Regions from separate parts of the Pseudomonas sp. 1L-E-NC-VB-C3 genome, predicted to be linked through region 2. Evidence: predicted binding sites of a transcription regulator. Region 2 holds the regulator's gene; the other holds the start of a gene.

Region 1 (7,919 bases), on a different contig from region 2:
CGATAGTTCGTCCCATTGATAGAACGACTGGAAACGCGCATGCAGGACCTCAACGATCTCTACTATTTCGCCAAAGTGGTCGAAGCCGGCGGATTTGCCGCCGCCGGGCGCTTGCTTGGTATTCCCAAGTCACGGCTTTCGAGAAGAATTGCCGAGTTGGAAGAGCGCCTCGGTGCACGTCTGCTGCAACGCACCACTCGGCAACTGAGCCTCACTGCCGTGGGCGAACGCTATTTGCGCCACTGCCAGGCGATGCTGCTGGAAGCGGAAATGGCTGACGAGGCCGTGGCGAGCATGTCCAGCGAGCCTCGCGGACGCTTGCGGGTGTCGTGCCCGACCGGGCTTGCCCATGAAATGCTGCCGACGGTGATCAGCGATTTCCTCGGCAAGTTTCCTCAGGTGCAGTTGGAGGTCGTCCTGCTCAACCGCCGGGTCGATCTGGTCACCGAAGGCATCGATGTCGCCTTGCGTGTGCGCGATCACGGCGATGAAGACCCGTTGCTGGTCACCCGGCGCTTGCGGCAGGCGCAAGCAGTGGTGATCGCCAGCCCGGCGTTCATGCAAGGCAAGACGATCACTCATCCGCAGGACCTGAAAAACCTGCCGGTACTCGGCGCGCTGGAAGCCGACCGCATGGTTCACGTCCGTCTGCTCGATCAGCAAGGCAAGAGCGTCGATCTGAGCATGGAAGCGCGGCTGGGCATTGATGACTTCGTGGTGCGCAAGGCCTGCGTGCTCGCCGGTCAGGGCTTTACCGTGCTGCCGATGATGTTCTGCGAAACCGAATTGCGTAACGGCACACTGGTGCAAGTGCTGCCGCAATGGTCATTGCCTGGCGGCTGGCTGCAAGCGGTGTACCCGCACAGGCGCGGGGTAATGCCAGCGGTGCGCGCATGGATTGATCACTTGGTCGAATCGTTCAATGCCTGCGGGGACAGATTTCTATGAAACAAGGAAGAATGAGCGAAGCCGAGGTCGCCGAGTTTTGTCTGGCTCTGCCCGGCGCGCGGGAAGATTACAAATGGGGCGGCGTGCGGGTGTTCTCGATTGCCGGCAACAAGATGTTTGCCTTGCAGGGGCTGCGAGGAGATTCGCTGGCGTTCAAGGTCGACAAGGATCTGTTTCTCGGCCATTGCGACCGCCCGGGGATTCATCCGGCGCCGTATCTGGCGCGGGCGCAGTGGATCATCATGCACCCGCCCTACCCGCTGGGTGCCGAGGAATTACAGGGTTTGTTGCAGCGATCGCATCAACTGGTGGTGGGCAAGTTGCCTAAGAAAACCCAAATCGGCCTGCTTTTGTAAGCACGCAAATCCTGTGGGAGCGAGCCTGCTCGCGAAGGCGGTTTGTCAGGCGACTCATCAGCGAGGATTGATCGTTCCCTCGCTCTGCGTGGGAATGCAGCCGGGGACGCTCTGCGTCCCAAAAGATCGCAGCCTTCGGCAGCTCCTACAGAGGTAAGTGTGTTCTTTAGATCAAAGACAACAGGTTGGAACCGAGGAAAATCTGGTCAATCCAGAACACCTGATGCAGCAACACGCTCGCCCAGAACAGAATCTGAAACGATACCTTGCGCGTCTTGTGTCGGAATACCTGCTGCGCGATCAAAGCACCCGGCCAGCCACCCGCCAGTTCTACCGCATGCAGTATGTTTTCCGGCGTGCGCCAGGCATCGGCGCGGGCTTTGCGTTTGTCGGCCCAATACAGAAAGAACGCCAGCACACTGACAATCCCGTACGCCGCCAACGGCACCCGCGAGATGCCGCTGAACCACATCGACAGCGAGCCGAACAGCGGCAGCGCGCAGACGATCAGCAGCACCCCAAGCTTCAACTTCAGATGCTGAAGGCACCCGCCTGAAGGTCGTCCCTCAGGGCGGCGCGAGCGGGAATCGTTCATGCCTTGGCCGCCGACCAGTCCACCCAGCCGAACTGCCAGGTCGCCAGAATGAAAAGGCCGAAGGCAATCCGGTACCAGGCGAACGCTGCATAACTGTGGCTGCCGATGAACTTGAGCAGGCCGCGTACAGCAATCATGGCGAAGATGAACGCCGTGACAAAACCAATGGCGAATACCGGGAAATCCGCCGGTACGAACAGGTCGCGGTATTTGTAACCGGAATACACCGCCGCACCGACCATGGTTGGCATGGCGAGGAAGAACGAGAACTCGGTGGCCGTCTTGCGCGACAGGCCGAACAGCAACCCGCCAATAATTGTCGAGCCGGAACGCGAGGTGCCGGGAATCATCGCCAGGCATTGCGCGAAGCCGATTTTCAGCGCGTCGGTCCAGCGAATCTCGTCGACGGTTTCCGCATGCACTTCATGCTGGCGCTGTTCGGCCCACAACATGATGATCCCGCCGATGACCAGCGCCGCCGCGACGGTAATCGGGTTGAACAGGTATTCGTGGATCAGATCGGCAAAAATCACGCCGAGCACTACGGCCGGCAGGAAGGCGATCAGCAGGTTGGCGGTGAAACGTCGTGCGCTCGGCTGGGTCGGCAGGCCGATCACCACGTCGAGGATCTTGCGCCGAAACTCCCAGACCACCGCGAGGATCGCGCCGAGCTGGATGATGATGTTGAACGCCATGGCCCGTTCGCCGCCGAAGTTCAGCAAATCGGCGACGATGATCTGGTGTCCGGTGCTCGAAATGGGCAAAAACTCCGTCAGCCCTTCTACAACTCCTAGAATCAGTGCCTGCAAGGCGGTCCAAAGATCCATCAATCCCCCAAAGAGCGATGCACGCGGGCATGCCCCGATAGTATTTTTTCGTTCACTGCGTCCAGCGTAGCCGGTAAAAGCTGTAGCGATTGCGCGCGCACAGGATCCACACGAAACGGTAAAAATTCCGTGAAATATCAAAACCGGATTCAGGTTTTCGCGCGCGGGGCCGAAATCCTAACAGACAAGCCTTAATAGCGCTCCCCGCGTTAGGCGGCTCAAGTCGCGCAATCGCGAGCCCACAGCGGTGGCTGGATGCTGGCGATCGTTTATTACAAGAACAAGAATCCGGAGTGACAGCGTTATGAACAGCTTGCGCAGTGTGTCGATCAGCCGACGCTTGTGGCTCATCTTGATCGTGGCGGTGGTCATGTTGCTGACCTTGGGCGTGCTGATGCTCAAGCAGATCCATGACGACCTCTACCACGCCAAGGCGCAGAAAACCCAGCACGTGGTGCAGACCGCCAGTGGCCTGCTCACCTATTACCAAGGTCTTGAGACCGCTGGCACCCTGACCAGGGATGCCGCGCAAAAGCAGGCGCTGACCGCGATCCGTGGCCTGCGCTACGACCAGAGCGACTACTTCTGGATCAACGACCTCACGCCCGTGATGGTCATGCACCCGACCAACCCCAAACTTGAAGGCCAGAACCTTTCGGCGATCCGCGACCCGGACGGCTTTGCGGTGTTCAACGAAATGGTCGCCATCGCCAAGGCCAAAGGCGCGGGCATGGTCAATTATCGCTGGCCGAAGCCGGGAGCGACTGATCCCGTTGCCAAGACCTCTTATGTAAAGCTTTTTGAGCCGTGGGGCTGGGTGATCGGCTCCGGCGTGTACGTCGACGATGTGCAAGCCGAATTCCAGGGGCAGATGATCAAGGCGTCGGCCATCGGTCTGGCGATTGCGCTGATCATGGCGCTGCTGGTGATTCTGATCGCACGCAGCATCGTCCGTCCATTGCAGGAAACCGTGAATGCGATGGCCAACATCGCCAGTGGCGAAAGCGACCTGACCCGCAGCCTTGATACCCATGGCAAGGATGAAGTCACCGAACTGGCCCATCACTTCAATGCCTTCACGGCCAAGCTGCGCCGAGTGATTGGTGATCTGCAGGTCTCGGCCAGCGCTTTGGGCCAGTCTTCCAGCGAGCTGGGTAACGATGCCTCGCAGGCGCAGCAGCGCAGCCAGCAGCAGTCGCAGCAGATGGAACTGGTGGCCACAGCGATCAACGAAGTCACCTACGGCGTGCAGGACGTGGCGAAAAACGCCGAACACGCCGCCGCAGAAATGCGCGATGCCGAAGCGCAGGCGCAACAGGGGCAGATCAATATTGACGGCAGCCTGCAACAGATCGACAAGCTCTCGGGCACGATCGATCAGGCGGTGGAAGTGATCCGCACCCTGGCGGCGGAGAGTACGCAGATTGGCAGCGTGCTGGAGGTGATTCGTTCGATTGCCGAACAGACCAACCTGCTGGCCTTGAACGCGGCGATTGAAGCGGCGCGCGCGGGAGAACAGGGTCGCGGGTTCGCCGTAGTCGCCGATGAGGTGCGCTTGCTGGCCCAGCGTACGCAGAAATCGACGGCGGAGATTCAGTCGATGATCGAGCGTTTGCAGAATCATTCGGAGGCTGCGGTGAAGGTGATCGGCGACAGCAGCAAGGCCTCGCAATTGACCATCGAACAGGCGGGACTGGCCGGAGCGAGCCTTAATGCGATTGGCCAGGCGTTACGTAATCTCAACGGTCTCAATGCGTCGATTGCCAGCGCTACGCTGCAACAGGCGCAGGTGGTTGAGGACATCAACCAGAACGTCACCCAGGCGGCCGGGCTTTCCCATAGCACCGCGTTGGCGGCTGAGCAGTCCAGTGCAGCCAGCCTGCGGCTTGGGCAACTGAGCGAACAGCTCAACGGGTTGCTGCGCCAGTTCCGGGTCTGACCGGTCACCGAGGTGAGCCCACCCCTCACCCCAGCCCTCTCCCCGAGGAGAGGGAGCAGATCACTGCGCTTTTCATGATCTGCGTTCGACGCGTTATTCCAGGTCGGCGTACCTCGACCAAACAACGCGATCAGTTCCCTCTCCCTCCGGGAGAGGGTTAGGGTGAGGGGCTTTTGATCGCAGATCACTGGGCGTTTGATGTTCTGCGTTCGACGCGATATTCCAGGTCGGCGTACCTCGACCAAACAACGCGGTCAGTTCCCTCTCCCTCCGGGAGAGGGTCAGAGTGAGGGGCTTTTGATCGCAGATCACTGCGCTTTTCATGATCTGCGTTCGACGCGTTATTCCAGGTCGGCGTACCTCGACCAAACAACGCGGTCAGTTCCCTCTCCCTCCGGGAGAGGGTTAGGGTGAGGGGCTTTTGATCGCAGATCACTGCGCTTTTCATGATCTGCGTTCGACGCGATATTCCAGGTCGGCGTACCTCGACCAAAACAACGCGGTCAGTTCCCTCTCCCTCCGGGAGAGGGTTAGGGTGAGGGGCTTTTGACCTGACTAATGCAGTACAATCCGCCCCCTTCTCAACTCCCCCAAGGATCACTCATGTCCGGGCTTGAACTGTTTGCCGCTGCCCTCGGTGTCATCGCCGTGTGGCTGACGGTCAAGCAGAATCCGTGGTGCTGGCCGATCGGGCTGGTCATGGTGTTGCTCTACAGCTGGATCTTCTTTGAGGTGAAGCTGTATTCGGACATGTTGCTGCAAGTGATCTACGCCGCGCTGCAGATCTACGGCTGGTGGCAGTGGACCCGCGCCGGGACGATGCATGACGGTCGCCAGGTTACCCGCCTCGATCCACGCTCGATGGTGCTCGGCCTCGGCGTTGGGGCGATCGGCAGTGTGTTGCTGGGCGCGGCGATGGCGCACTGGACCGACGCCGCACAGCCGTGGGTCGATGCCGCGCTCACCGGTTTCAGTCTGGTCGCGCAACTGTGGATGGCGCAAAAACGTCTGCAATGCTGGCCGCTGTGGTTCGTCCTCGATGTGATCTTTGTCGGCTTGTTCATCTACAAAGGCCTGTACCTGACCGCCGCGCTCTACGCGCTGTTTACCTTGCTCGCGGTGCAAGGCTGGCGGGAATGGCGTGCCGATCTGGCGTTGCGCACATGAAAGTCGTTGTTCTCACCGGCCCGGAATCCACCGGCAAGAGTTGGCTGGCGGCAGGGCTGGAGCAGCGTTTCGGCGGCGTGCGCGTTGATGAATATGTTCGTCGGTTCATCGAAGACAACCCACGCGACACTTGCCTTGCGGATATCCCTGATATCGCCCGGGGCCAGTTGCAATGGGAAGATCAGGCGCGCGCGAAACAGCCCCCACTGCTGATTCTCGACACCCACCTGCTCAGCAACATCCTCTGGAGCCAGACTTTGTTTGGCGCCTGCCCGGCCTGGCTGAAAACCGAGTTACTGGCGCGCCATTACGACCTGCACCTGCTGTTGTCCCCACAACAGATCGACTGGACCGAAGACGGCCAGCGCTGCCAACCGGATCTTGCGGATCGCTTGGCGTTCTACGAAGCCACCCGCGTTTGGCTGATCCAGCACCAACAGCCGTTGCAAGTGATCGAAGGAAATTGGGCCGAGCGCCAGACACAAGCCTTTGCGGCGGTCGAGCGTTTGCTGTCCAGATAAGCCGCCCGGCGGCTTTTAACGCAAAACTGTCCGTTTTTGAAACACTCCCGACCGCGCAAAGGCCCCGCCCAAGCGTCATTCATCATTGCGTCACGTGATCTGTTACGCCGATGAAACACCTCGGCGCAAACCCTTGTTCCAGAGCTTTCCGGCGCCCATTGCCCCGCAAGCGATCCGCCCTGTGTTTCAGCGCTGAAACAGTGCCCGCAACAGGGAACTTCCCAGAGCATGTAAGTCGTTGAAATAACGAGATAATTCAAAACCGGCACAGCTTTCGCTCTCTTCTTCACAACGCTGAATAACCCAGCCCACTGAAGAAGGAATTGCAGCCGTGGGGAATTTCAATAAAGGCCTGACCTGCCTCCTGCTGATCGGATCAGCCGCCAGCGCTTTGATCAGCGTCAGCGCCCAGGCTGAAGGCAACGGCGTGATCGTCCTCAACCGCGACGTTCAACCCGTCGCGATCGGGCGCAATGGCGGCAAAGACCCCTATCCGACCACGGTCAACGCCAACCCTTCGGCGCGGATCAACCAGACCCTCAGCAGTACCGAACTCACTGACGGTGATTTCGCCAGTGTCGCCAGCGGCTCATCGATTCGCGGCAACATGACCACGCCCAGTTCCAACCTGCCCGGCATGAACACCCTGACCAATCAGAACGGCCTGCCCGGCATGCGTACTGGCAGCGGCGGTGGTTCTGGCGCCTCGATCTCCAACACGGTCAACCGGGCGATGAGCACCGGGCTGGCGCCTCTGACTCGTATGGCCGGAGGCCAATGACATGAATCGCACCCTGCTGCTTCTCGCCCTGCTCGGCTGCACCAGCGCCATGGCCGATTCGGCTTCAGTCAACAAGGCAAACATTCAGGATTCCGGCGCTCAGTATCGCGGCAACTTCAATGTCAACCAGGCTGCCGGTGACCAGATGCAACAAGCCAACATCAAGGCGATTGCCATCGGCACCGAAGCCCATGCCACTACCAGCGTCAGGCAGACCATCGACACGCCCGCCAGCCGCGCCATCGACGCGAGCGCCAACATCGGCGGCAACTCTTTCAGCAATGGCAACGGCATCCTCGGCGTGAACCAGGGCGCCGGTGCCAACAACCAAATGGCCAACGTCACGCGCGTCAGCATCAGTGCCGGCCCGCAGAGCGTTGACGACAGCGCCCTTTCACAACAGAACGTGGCGTTTTTACCGAGCTCAGGAGCAACTGGTACCTCAATCGGCAGTCGCCAGGTCACGACAAGTGATCAGGCCTTCACCGGCAGCCGCGGGGTAATCCAGGTGAACCAGAGTGCCGGGGTGGGGAACCGCATGGCTAACACCCTGAGCATCCGGGTCGCAGACTGACCCAAACAAAAAGCAGTGCAATTAGAAAAGTCCCAACACTTAACCAACTAATAAGCACGACGGAGAAACAACCATGAAACCTACAATGGCTCTCAAACCACTGGTTTTCGCACTCGCAGCAGTGATGGCAATGGCAGCACAGGCTGGCGGCCGTGGTGACAACAACGGTCATGGTAACGGGCACGGCAACGGTCACGGCCAGCCACAAGGT
Region 2 (7,919 bases):
TTCGGCGATCGACAGAATTCCTTCCAGCAACATTTCGCGATAACGCGACTGCCGCAACGCGATGGACTTGAGCTTGGCCGCGACCGGCAAGAGGATCAGGTTGGCACTGGCCACGCCATAGATGGTCGCGACGAACGCCACGGCAATGCCGTTACCCAGTTGCGACGGATCAGCGAGGTTGCCCATCACGTGAATCAGGCCCATCACCGCACCGATGATGCCGATGGTCGGCGCGTAGCCGCCCATGCTCTCAAAGACCTTGGCCGCTTCGATGTCGCGGGATTCCTGGGTGTAGAAATCCACTTCGAGAATGCTGCGAATGGCTTCCGGCTCGGCGCCGTCGACCAGCAATTGCAGGCCCTTGCGCGAATAGCTGTCAGGCTCGGCGTCGGCTACGCCTTCGAGGCCAAGCAAGCCTTCCTTGCGCGCCGTCAGGCTCCAATTGACCACGCGGTCGATGCCGCCGGCCAGATCGACACGCGGCGGAAAGAAGATCCAGCCGAGAATCTGCATGGCGCGCTTGAACGCACTCATCGGCGATTGCAGCAGCGCAGCACCGACCGTGCCGCCCAGCACGATCAGCGCTGCCGGGCCGTTGGCCAGCGCGCCGAGGTGACCGCCTTCAAGGTAGTTGCCGCCGATGATGGCGACGAACGCCATGATGAGGCCGATTAGGCTGAGAACATCCATCAGATACACGCCTCGACGATGTGCTTGCCGATGTCGTCCAGACCATACACCGCGTCAGCCAGATCGGCTTTGACGATGGCCATCGGCATGCCGTAGATCACGCAGCTAGCTTCGTCCTGCGCCCACACCGAACTGCCGCCCTGCTTGAGCAGACGCGCGCCTTCGCGGCCGTCGGCGCCCATGCCGGTCAGCACCACTGCCAGAACTTTGTCGCCGTAAGACTTGGCTGCAGAACCGAAGGTAATGTCCACGCACGGCTTGTAATTCAGACGTTCGTCACCCGGCAAAATCTTCACCGCGCCACGGCCGTCGATCATCATCTGCTTGCCACCCGGCGCCAGCAGCGCCAGGCCCGGACGCAGGATGTCGCCATCCTCGGCTTCCTTGACGCTGATGCGGCAGAGCTTGTCGAGACGCTCGGCAAACGCCTTGGTGAACGCCGCCGGCATGTGCTGGATCAGCACGATCGGCGCCGGGAAGTTCGCCGGCAACTGCGTCAGTACGCGTTGCAGCGCGACCGGGCCGCCCGTCGAGGTGCCGATGGCAACCAGTTTGTAGGCTTTGCGTTTCGGAGCCGGCGACGAAGCGCTGGCAGCGGATGCACGGGCAGGCGCAGGCGCAGGTGCCGGACGTGCCGGGACAGGGCTGCTGTGGCTCGTGTGGCTGCCGTAGCTCGACGCTGCCGGAGCAGGCGTCGGCGCTGGCGCAGCGGCGGGAGCCGGCGCGCTGTAGGCACTGAAACGACGGTTACTGCGCGAGATGCTGTGGACTTTCTCACACAGCAACTGCTTGACCTTTTCGGGGTTGCGCGAGATGTCTTCGAAATTCTTCGGCAGGAAATCCACCGCGCCGGCGTCCAGCGCATCGAGGGTTACCCGCGCGCCTTCGTGGGTCAGCGAGGAGAACATCAACACCGGGGTCGGGCAGCGCTGCATGATGTGCCGCACTGCCGTGATGCCGTCCATCATCGGCATCTCGTAGTCCATGGTGATCACGTCAGGCTTGAGGGCCATGGCCTGATCGATCGCCTCTTTACCGTTGGTGGCCGTGCCGACCACCTGGATGCTCGGATCCGCCGAAAGAATTTCCGAGACGCGGCGGCGGAAAAAACCCGAATCGTCCACCACCAGGACTTTGACTGCCATAAACACTCCATTAGGTGCAGCGGCGCGTCATCGCGCCGCCGCCCCGGATTCAAATACGCTTTGTGGCGTAACGCTTGAGCATGCTTGGAACATCGAGAATCAGCGCAATGCGGCCGTCACCGGTGATGGTGGCGCCGGACATGCCCGGAGTTCCCTGGAGCATTTTGCCCAATGGCTTGATGACCACTTCTTCCTGGCCGACCAGTTGATCGACGACGAAGCCGATGCGCTGAGTGCCCACCGAAAGAATCACCACATGGCCTTCGCGCTGCTCTTCGTGAGCGGCGGAGCTGACCAGCCAGCGCTTGAGGTAGAACAATGGCAGCGCCTTGTCGCGCACGATCACCACTTCCTGACCGTCGACGACGTTGGTGGTCGACAGGTCGAGGTGGAAGATTTCGTTGACGTTGACCAGCGGGAACGCGAACGCCTGATTGCCCAGCATGACCATCAGCGTCGGCATGATCGCCAGGGTCAGCGGCACCTTGATGACGATCTTCGAACCCTGGCCCTTGGTCGAGTAGATGTTGATCGAACCGTTGAGCTGGGAAATCTTGGTCTTCACCACGTCCATGCCGACACCACGGCCGGACACGTCGGAGATTTCGGTCTTGGTCGAGAAACCCGGAGCGAAAATCAGGTTGTAGCACTCGGTATCGCTCAGGCGATCGGCGGCGTCCTTGTCCATCACACCGCGTTTTACCGCGATCGAACGCAGGACGTTCGGGTCCATGCCTTTGCCGTCGTCGGAGATCGACAGCAGGATATGGTCGCCTTCCTGCTCGGCCGCCAGCACCACGCGACCGCCACGGGCCTTGCCCGATGCTTCGCGTTCTTCCGGCGACTCGATGCCGTGGTCGACGGCGTTGCGCACCAAGTGGACCAGCGGGTCGGCCAGAGCCTCGACAAGGTTTTTGTCGAGGTCGGTTTCTTCGCCCACCAGTTCCAGGTTGATCTCTTTCTTGAGCTGACGTGCGAGGTCGCGAACCAGACGCGGGAAGCGCCCGAAGACCTTCTTGATCGGCTGCATCCGCGTTTTCATCACGGCGGTCTGCAGGTCAGCGGTGACCACGTCGAGGTTCGACACAGCCTTGGACATGGCTTCGTCGCCGCTGTTGAGGCCCAGACGCACCAGACGGTTACGCACCAGCACCAGCTCGCCGACCATGTTCATGATCTCGTCGAGCCGCGCGGTGTCGACGCGCACGGTGGTTTCCGCTTCGCTGGCCGGTTTTTCTGCCGGTGCAGCGGCTGGCGCACGGGCCGGAGCCGGTGCAGCAGCGGCGGCCGGTTTCGGCGCCTCGGCTTTCGGCTCAGGCTTGGCGGCAGGCTTCGGCGCAGCAGCGGCAGCCGGAGCTTTCGCCGCTGGCGTGGCGACGCTCGACACGGAGCCGGCAGTCGCAGCGCTGGCGTCAAACTTGCCTTTGCCGTGCAATTCGTCGAGCAGCGATTCGAATTCGTGATCGCTGATCAGATCACTGCCGGCCGCAGCGGCTGCCGGTGCAGCAGGTGCTGACGGGGCCGAAGCGATGGCCGATTCCAGCGCGTCAACGGCGAAGTTGCCCTTGCCGTGCAACTGATCGAGCAAGGCTTCGAATTCGTCGTCGGTGATGTCCGAGCTGTCACCCGCAGCAGGCGCGGCCGGAGCAGCCGGCGCTGCTGGTGCCGCCGAAGCGACCGCATCGACAGCAAACTGGCCCTTGCCGTGCAGCTGATCGAGCAGCGATTCAAATTCGGCGTCGGTGATTTCATCGCTCGCCGCCGTGTCGGCAACCGGCGCGGGCGCCACAGCAGCGGCCGGAGCCTCAGCCTGGGCCTTGACGGCATTCAGCGAGTCCAGCAGTTGTTCGAATTCGTTATCGGTGATGTCGTCCGAGGAGTCGCTTTCAACGACCAGTTCTTCGATCATCTCGGCAACCGGCGAAGCCGGGGCTTCATCCGCCGATTGCGGTTCGGCCAGACGCGCCAGCGCGGCCAGCAGTTCCGGCGTGGCAGCGGTGATCGGTGCACGCTCACGGACTTCGCTGAACATGCTGTTCACCGCGTCCAGTGCTTCGAGCACCACGTCCATCAGTTCTGCATCAACGCGACGCTCACCCTTGCGCAGGATGTCGAAGACGTTTTCGGCGATGTGACAGCACTCCACCAGCTCATTGAGCTGAAGGAAGCCGGCGCCCCCTTTTACAGTGTGGAAACCGCGAAAAATTGCATTGAGCAGATCTGCATCATCCGGGCGGCTTTCCAGCTCGACCAGTTGTTCGGACAGTTGCTCAAGAATCTCGCCGGCCTCAACCAGGAAATCCTGAAGGATCTCTTCATCGGCGCCGAAGCTCATTAATGGGGTGCTCCTACAGGTCTAAAAACCCAAAAAACCCGAATTCCGAAACTCTAGAATCCAAGGCTGGATAACAAATCGTCCACATCGTCCTGACCGGACACAACGTCTTCTCGTTTATCGGCATGAATCTGCGGACCTTCACCCTGCGAGAGATGTTTTTGTGGATCTTTTTCAGCAAGCATTGCGGCGCGGTCATGTTCGATGCCCGCAAAGCGGTCGACCTGACTGGCCATGAGCACGAGTTTGAGCAGATTGCTTTCGACTTCGGTGACCAGTTGGGTCACACGCTTGATCACTTGACCTGTGAGGTCCTGGTAATCCTGAGCAAGCAGGATGTCGTTGAGGTTGCTCGACACCGCACGGTTGTCCGTGCTGCTGCGTGACAGAAAACCGTCGACCCGGCGCGCCAGTTCACGGAACTCTTCAGCCCCGACCTCGCGACGCATGAAGCGGCCCCAATCGGCGCTCAACGTCTGCGCTTCATCAGCCAGACTGTTGACCACCGGCGTGGCGCTTTCCACCAGATCCATGGTGCGGTTGGCCGCGGCTTCCGTCAGCTTGACCACATAGCCCAGGCGTTCGGTGGCGTCGGTGATTTGCGACACTTCCTCGGCCTGCGGCATGTGCGGATCGATCTGGAAATTGACGATCGCACTGTGCAGTTCACGTGTGAGCTTGCCCACTTCCTGATACAGGCCGCGGTCACGGGTCTGATTGAGCTCATGGATCAGTTGCACCGCGTCGCCGAACTTGCCTTTTTCAAGGCTCTCGACCAGTTCGACCGCGTGTTTTTTCAGGGTCGATTCGAAATCGCCCTGTGATGATTCGTTATGCTCCATAGCTCCCCCGCGCATTCATCAGCCGATGCGTTCGAAAATCTTCTCGATTTTGTCTTTCAACGCTTGAGCCGTGAAAGGTTTGACCACGTAACCGTTCACACCGGCCTGAGCGGCCTCGATGATCTGCTCGCGCTTGGCTTCAGCAGTCACCATCAACACCGGGAGGTGCTTGAGTTTTTCATCGGCGCGCACGTGACGCAGCAGGTCGATACCGGTCATGCCCGGCATGTTCCAGTCCGTTACCAGAAAGTCGATGCTGCCGCTGTTGAGCACCGGAATGGCAGTGGTGCCATCGTCGGCCTCGACGGTGTTGGTGAACCCAAGATCGCGCAGCAGGTTCTTGATGATCCGCCGCATCGTTGAGAAGTCATCAACGATGAGGATTTTCATGTCTTTGTTCAATTCGACCTCCAAGCAGTCTTAAACGCGCCCAGCACCTGGACGCGCCACTTCAATCAATCGGCGCAGCACTTAAAGTTTGTCTGGAGCACAACGGATCGAGACCGGCGCCGTTCATCACCGCACCAGCCTCGTTTCGCAGTGTCCCCACACTGCCTTCAGCGCGCTCGCCACTCCCCCAAACGCCCCCGCAGACGGGCCGCGCACTGGCTGTGTAACTGGCTGACCCGCGATTCACTGACGCCAAGGACTTCACCGATTTCCTTGAGGTTCAGCTCTTCGTCGTAGTACAGCGCCAACACCAGTCGCTCACGCTCCGGCAAATTGGCAATCGCGTCCGCCAGCGCCGCCTGAAAGCGTTCATCTTCCAGATCGCGTGACGGCTCCATATGAGCACTGGCGCCATCCTCGTGCAGCCCTTCGTGTTCGCCGTCCTGCAAGAGGTCGTCGAAACTGAACAGGCGACTGCCCAAGGTGTCATTCAGAATCCCGTAGTAATCGTCGAGACTCAATTGGAGTTCGGCCGCAACCTCGTGATCTTTAGCGTCACGGCCGGTTTTAGCTTCAATCGAGCGAATCGCGTCGCTGACCATCCTGGTATTACGGTGAACCGAGCGTGGTGCCCAATCCCCTTTGCGCACTTCATCGAGCATCGCGCCGCGGATTCGAATGCCCGCGTACGTTTCGAAACTGGCGCCTTTGCTGGCGTCGTATTTGGTCGAGACTTCCAGCAAACCGATCATCCCGGCCTGGATCAGGTCTTCGACCTGCACGCTGGCCGGCAGGCGCGCCAGCAAGTGATAGGCAATGCGCTTGACCAGTGGCGCGTAACGCTCGATCAATTCGTATTGCGCGTCACGCGCCGACTTTTTGTAAAGATTCATGCCACTGGCGGTCATATCACAGGCCCTGCGGTTTGCTGCACGAGACGCTCGACGAAAAATTCCAGATGCCCGCGCGGGTTGGCGGGCAGCGGCCAGGTATCGACCTTCTGGGCGATGGCTTTGAAGGCCAGTGCGCACTTGGAACGGGGAAAGGCTTCGTAGACGGCGCGCTGCTTCTGCACTGCCTTGCGCACGCTTTCGTCGTATGGCACGGCGCCGACGTATTGTAGGGCGACGTCGAGGAAGCGATCCGTGACCTTGGTCAACTTGGCGAACAGGTTGCGCCCTTCTTGCGGGCTCTGCGCCATGTTGGCCAGCACGCGGAAGCGGTTCATGCCGTAGTCGCGGTTGAGCAACTTGATCAGCGCGTAAGCGTCGGTGATCGAAGTCGGCTCGTCGCAGACCACCAGCAACACCTCTTGCGCGGCACGAACGAAACTGACTACCGAGTCACCAATACCCGCAGCGGTGTCGATCACCAGCACGTCGAGATTGTCGCCGATGTCGCTGAACGCCTGGATCAGGCCGGCGTGTTGCGCCGGGCTCAGGTGCACCATGCTCTGCGTGCCGGAGGCCGCCGGCACGATGCGAATCCCGCCCGGGCCTTGCAACAGCACGTCGCGCAGTTCGCAACGGCCTTCGATAACGTCGGCCAGTGTGCGCTTGGGTGTCAGCCCCAGCAGAACGTCGACGTTCGCCAGGCCCAGGTCGGCGTCCAGCAGCATGACCCGACGGCCAAGCTCTGCCAGCGCCAGCGACAAGTTCACTGACACGTTAGTCTTGCCGACGCCACCTTTGCCGCCGGTCACCGCGATCACCTGTACGGGATGCATGCTGCCCATGTTATTTCTTTACCTTGTCTTGCATAGACGGAGGCCACATTACTGGCTGCGCGTTCCTGATCGGAACAATGCGTGGCAGACCATCGATGTAGGTACAAAAACTGTTCATGATTACCTCAGCCAACCTGCTTGGTCGGGCTGTGATAGATATCAGCGAACATGTCAGCCATGGCTTCTTCGCTGGGTTCTTCCTGCATTTGCACGCTGACGGCGCGGCTGACCAATTGATGACGACGCGGCAGATGCAGATCATCCGGAATCCGTGGGCCATCGGTCAGGTACGCGACCGGCAATTCATGACTGATCGCCAGGCTCAACACTTCGCCGAGACTGGCCGTTTCATCCAGTTTAGTCAGGATGCAACCGGCCAGCCCGCAACGCTTGTAACTGTGATAAGCGGCGGTTAGAACCTGTTTCTGGCTGGTGGTTGCCAGGACCAGATAATTTTTTGAGCGAATGCCACGCCCGGCCAGGCTCTCAAGCTGCATGCGCAACGCCGGATCACTGGCTTGCAGCCCGGCAGTATCGATCAAAACCACGCGTTTGCGTAGCAGTGGATCCAATGCCTGCACCAGCGACTGGCCCGGATCGACGTGCGTCACCGGCACGTTGAGGATGCGTCCGAGGGTTTTCAGTTGTTCCTGCGCGCCGATGCGGAAGCTGTCCATGCTCACCAGTGCGACGTTCTGCGCGCCGTACTTGAGCACGTAACGCGCGGCGAGCTTGGCCAGCGTGGTGGTCTTGCCCATGCCGGCGGGGCCGACCATGGCAATCACACCGCC

Evidence for each region. The regulator FliA, encoded in region 2, starts transcription of late flagellar genes. The targets are predictions, from matches to a motif close to CTAAAGTTTNNNNNNNNNNNGCCGNTAA.
Region 1: a site for FliA is predicted at 2,875-2,902, ahead of AC0Z5Z_RS05345 (methyl-accepting chemotaxis protein). Genes of this name have one in related genera too.

Annotation. Positions count from the first base shown of each region.
Region 1 is NZ_JBXAWD010000002.1:438,242-446,160, forward strand. It holds gene AC0Z5Z_RS05325 (LysR substrate-binding domain-containing protein) at 40-948, shown strand; gene AC0Z5Z_RS05330 (MmcQ/YjbR family DNA-binding protein) at 945-1,304, shown strand; gene AC0Z5Z_RS05335 (DUF1294 domain-containing protein) at 1,471-1,899, opposite strand; gene AC0Z5Z_RS05340 (undecaprenyl-diphosphate phosphatase) at 1,896-2,726, opposite strand; gene AC0Z5Z_RS05345 (methyl-accepting chemotaxis protein) at 3,031-4,665, shown strand; gene pnuC (nicotinamide riboside transporter PnuC) at 5,269-5,832, shown strand; gene AC0Z5Z_RS05355 (AAA family ATPase) at 5,829-6,353, shown strand; gene AC0Z5Z_RS05360 (hypothetical protein) at 6,685-7,134, shown strand; gene AC0Z5Z_RS05365 (adhesin) at 7,136-7,708, shown strand; gene AC0Z5Z_RS05370 (hypothetical protein) at 7,782-7,919, shown strand, end outside.
Region 2 is NZ_JBXAWD010000007.1:174,763-182,681, reverse strand. It holds gene AC0Z5Z_RS13670 (flagellar motor protein) at 1-690, opposite strand, end outside; gene AC0Z5Z_RS13665 (protein-glutamate methylesterase/protein-glutamine glutaminase) at 690-1,835, opposite strand; gene AC0Z5Z_RS13660 (chemotaxis protein CheA) at 1,885-4,170, opposite strand; gene AC0Z5Z_RS13655 (protein phosphatase CheZ) at 4,224-5,012, opposite strand; gene AC0Z5Z_RS13650 (chemotaxis response regulator CheY) at 5,031-5,402, opposite strand; gene fliA (RNA polymerase sigma factor FliA) at 5,570-6,310, opposite strand; gene fleN (flagellar synthesis regulator FleN) at 6,307-7,137, opposite strand; gene flhF (flagellar biosynthesis GTPase FlhF) at 7,254-7,919, opposite strand, start outside.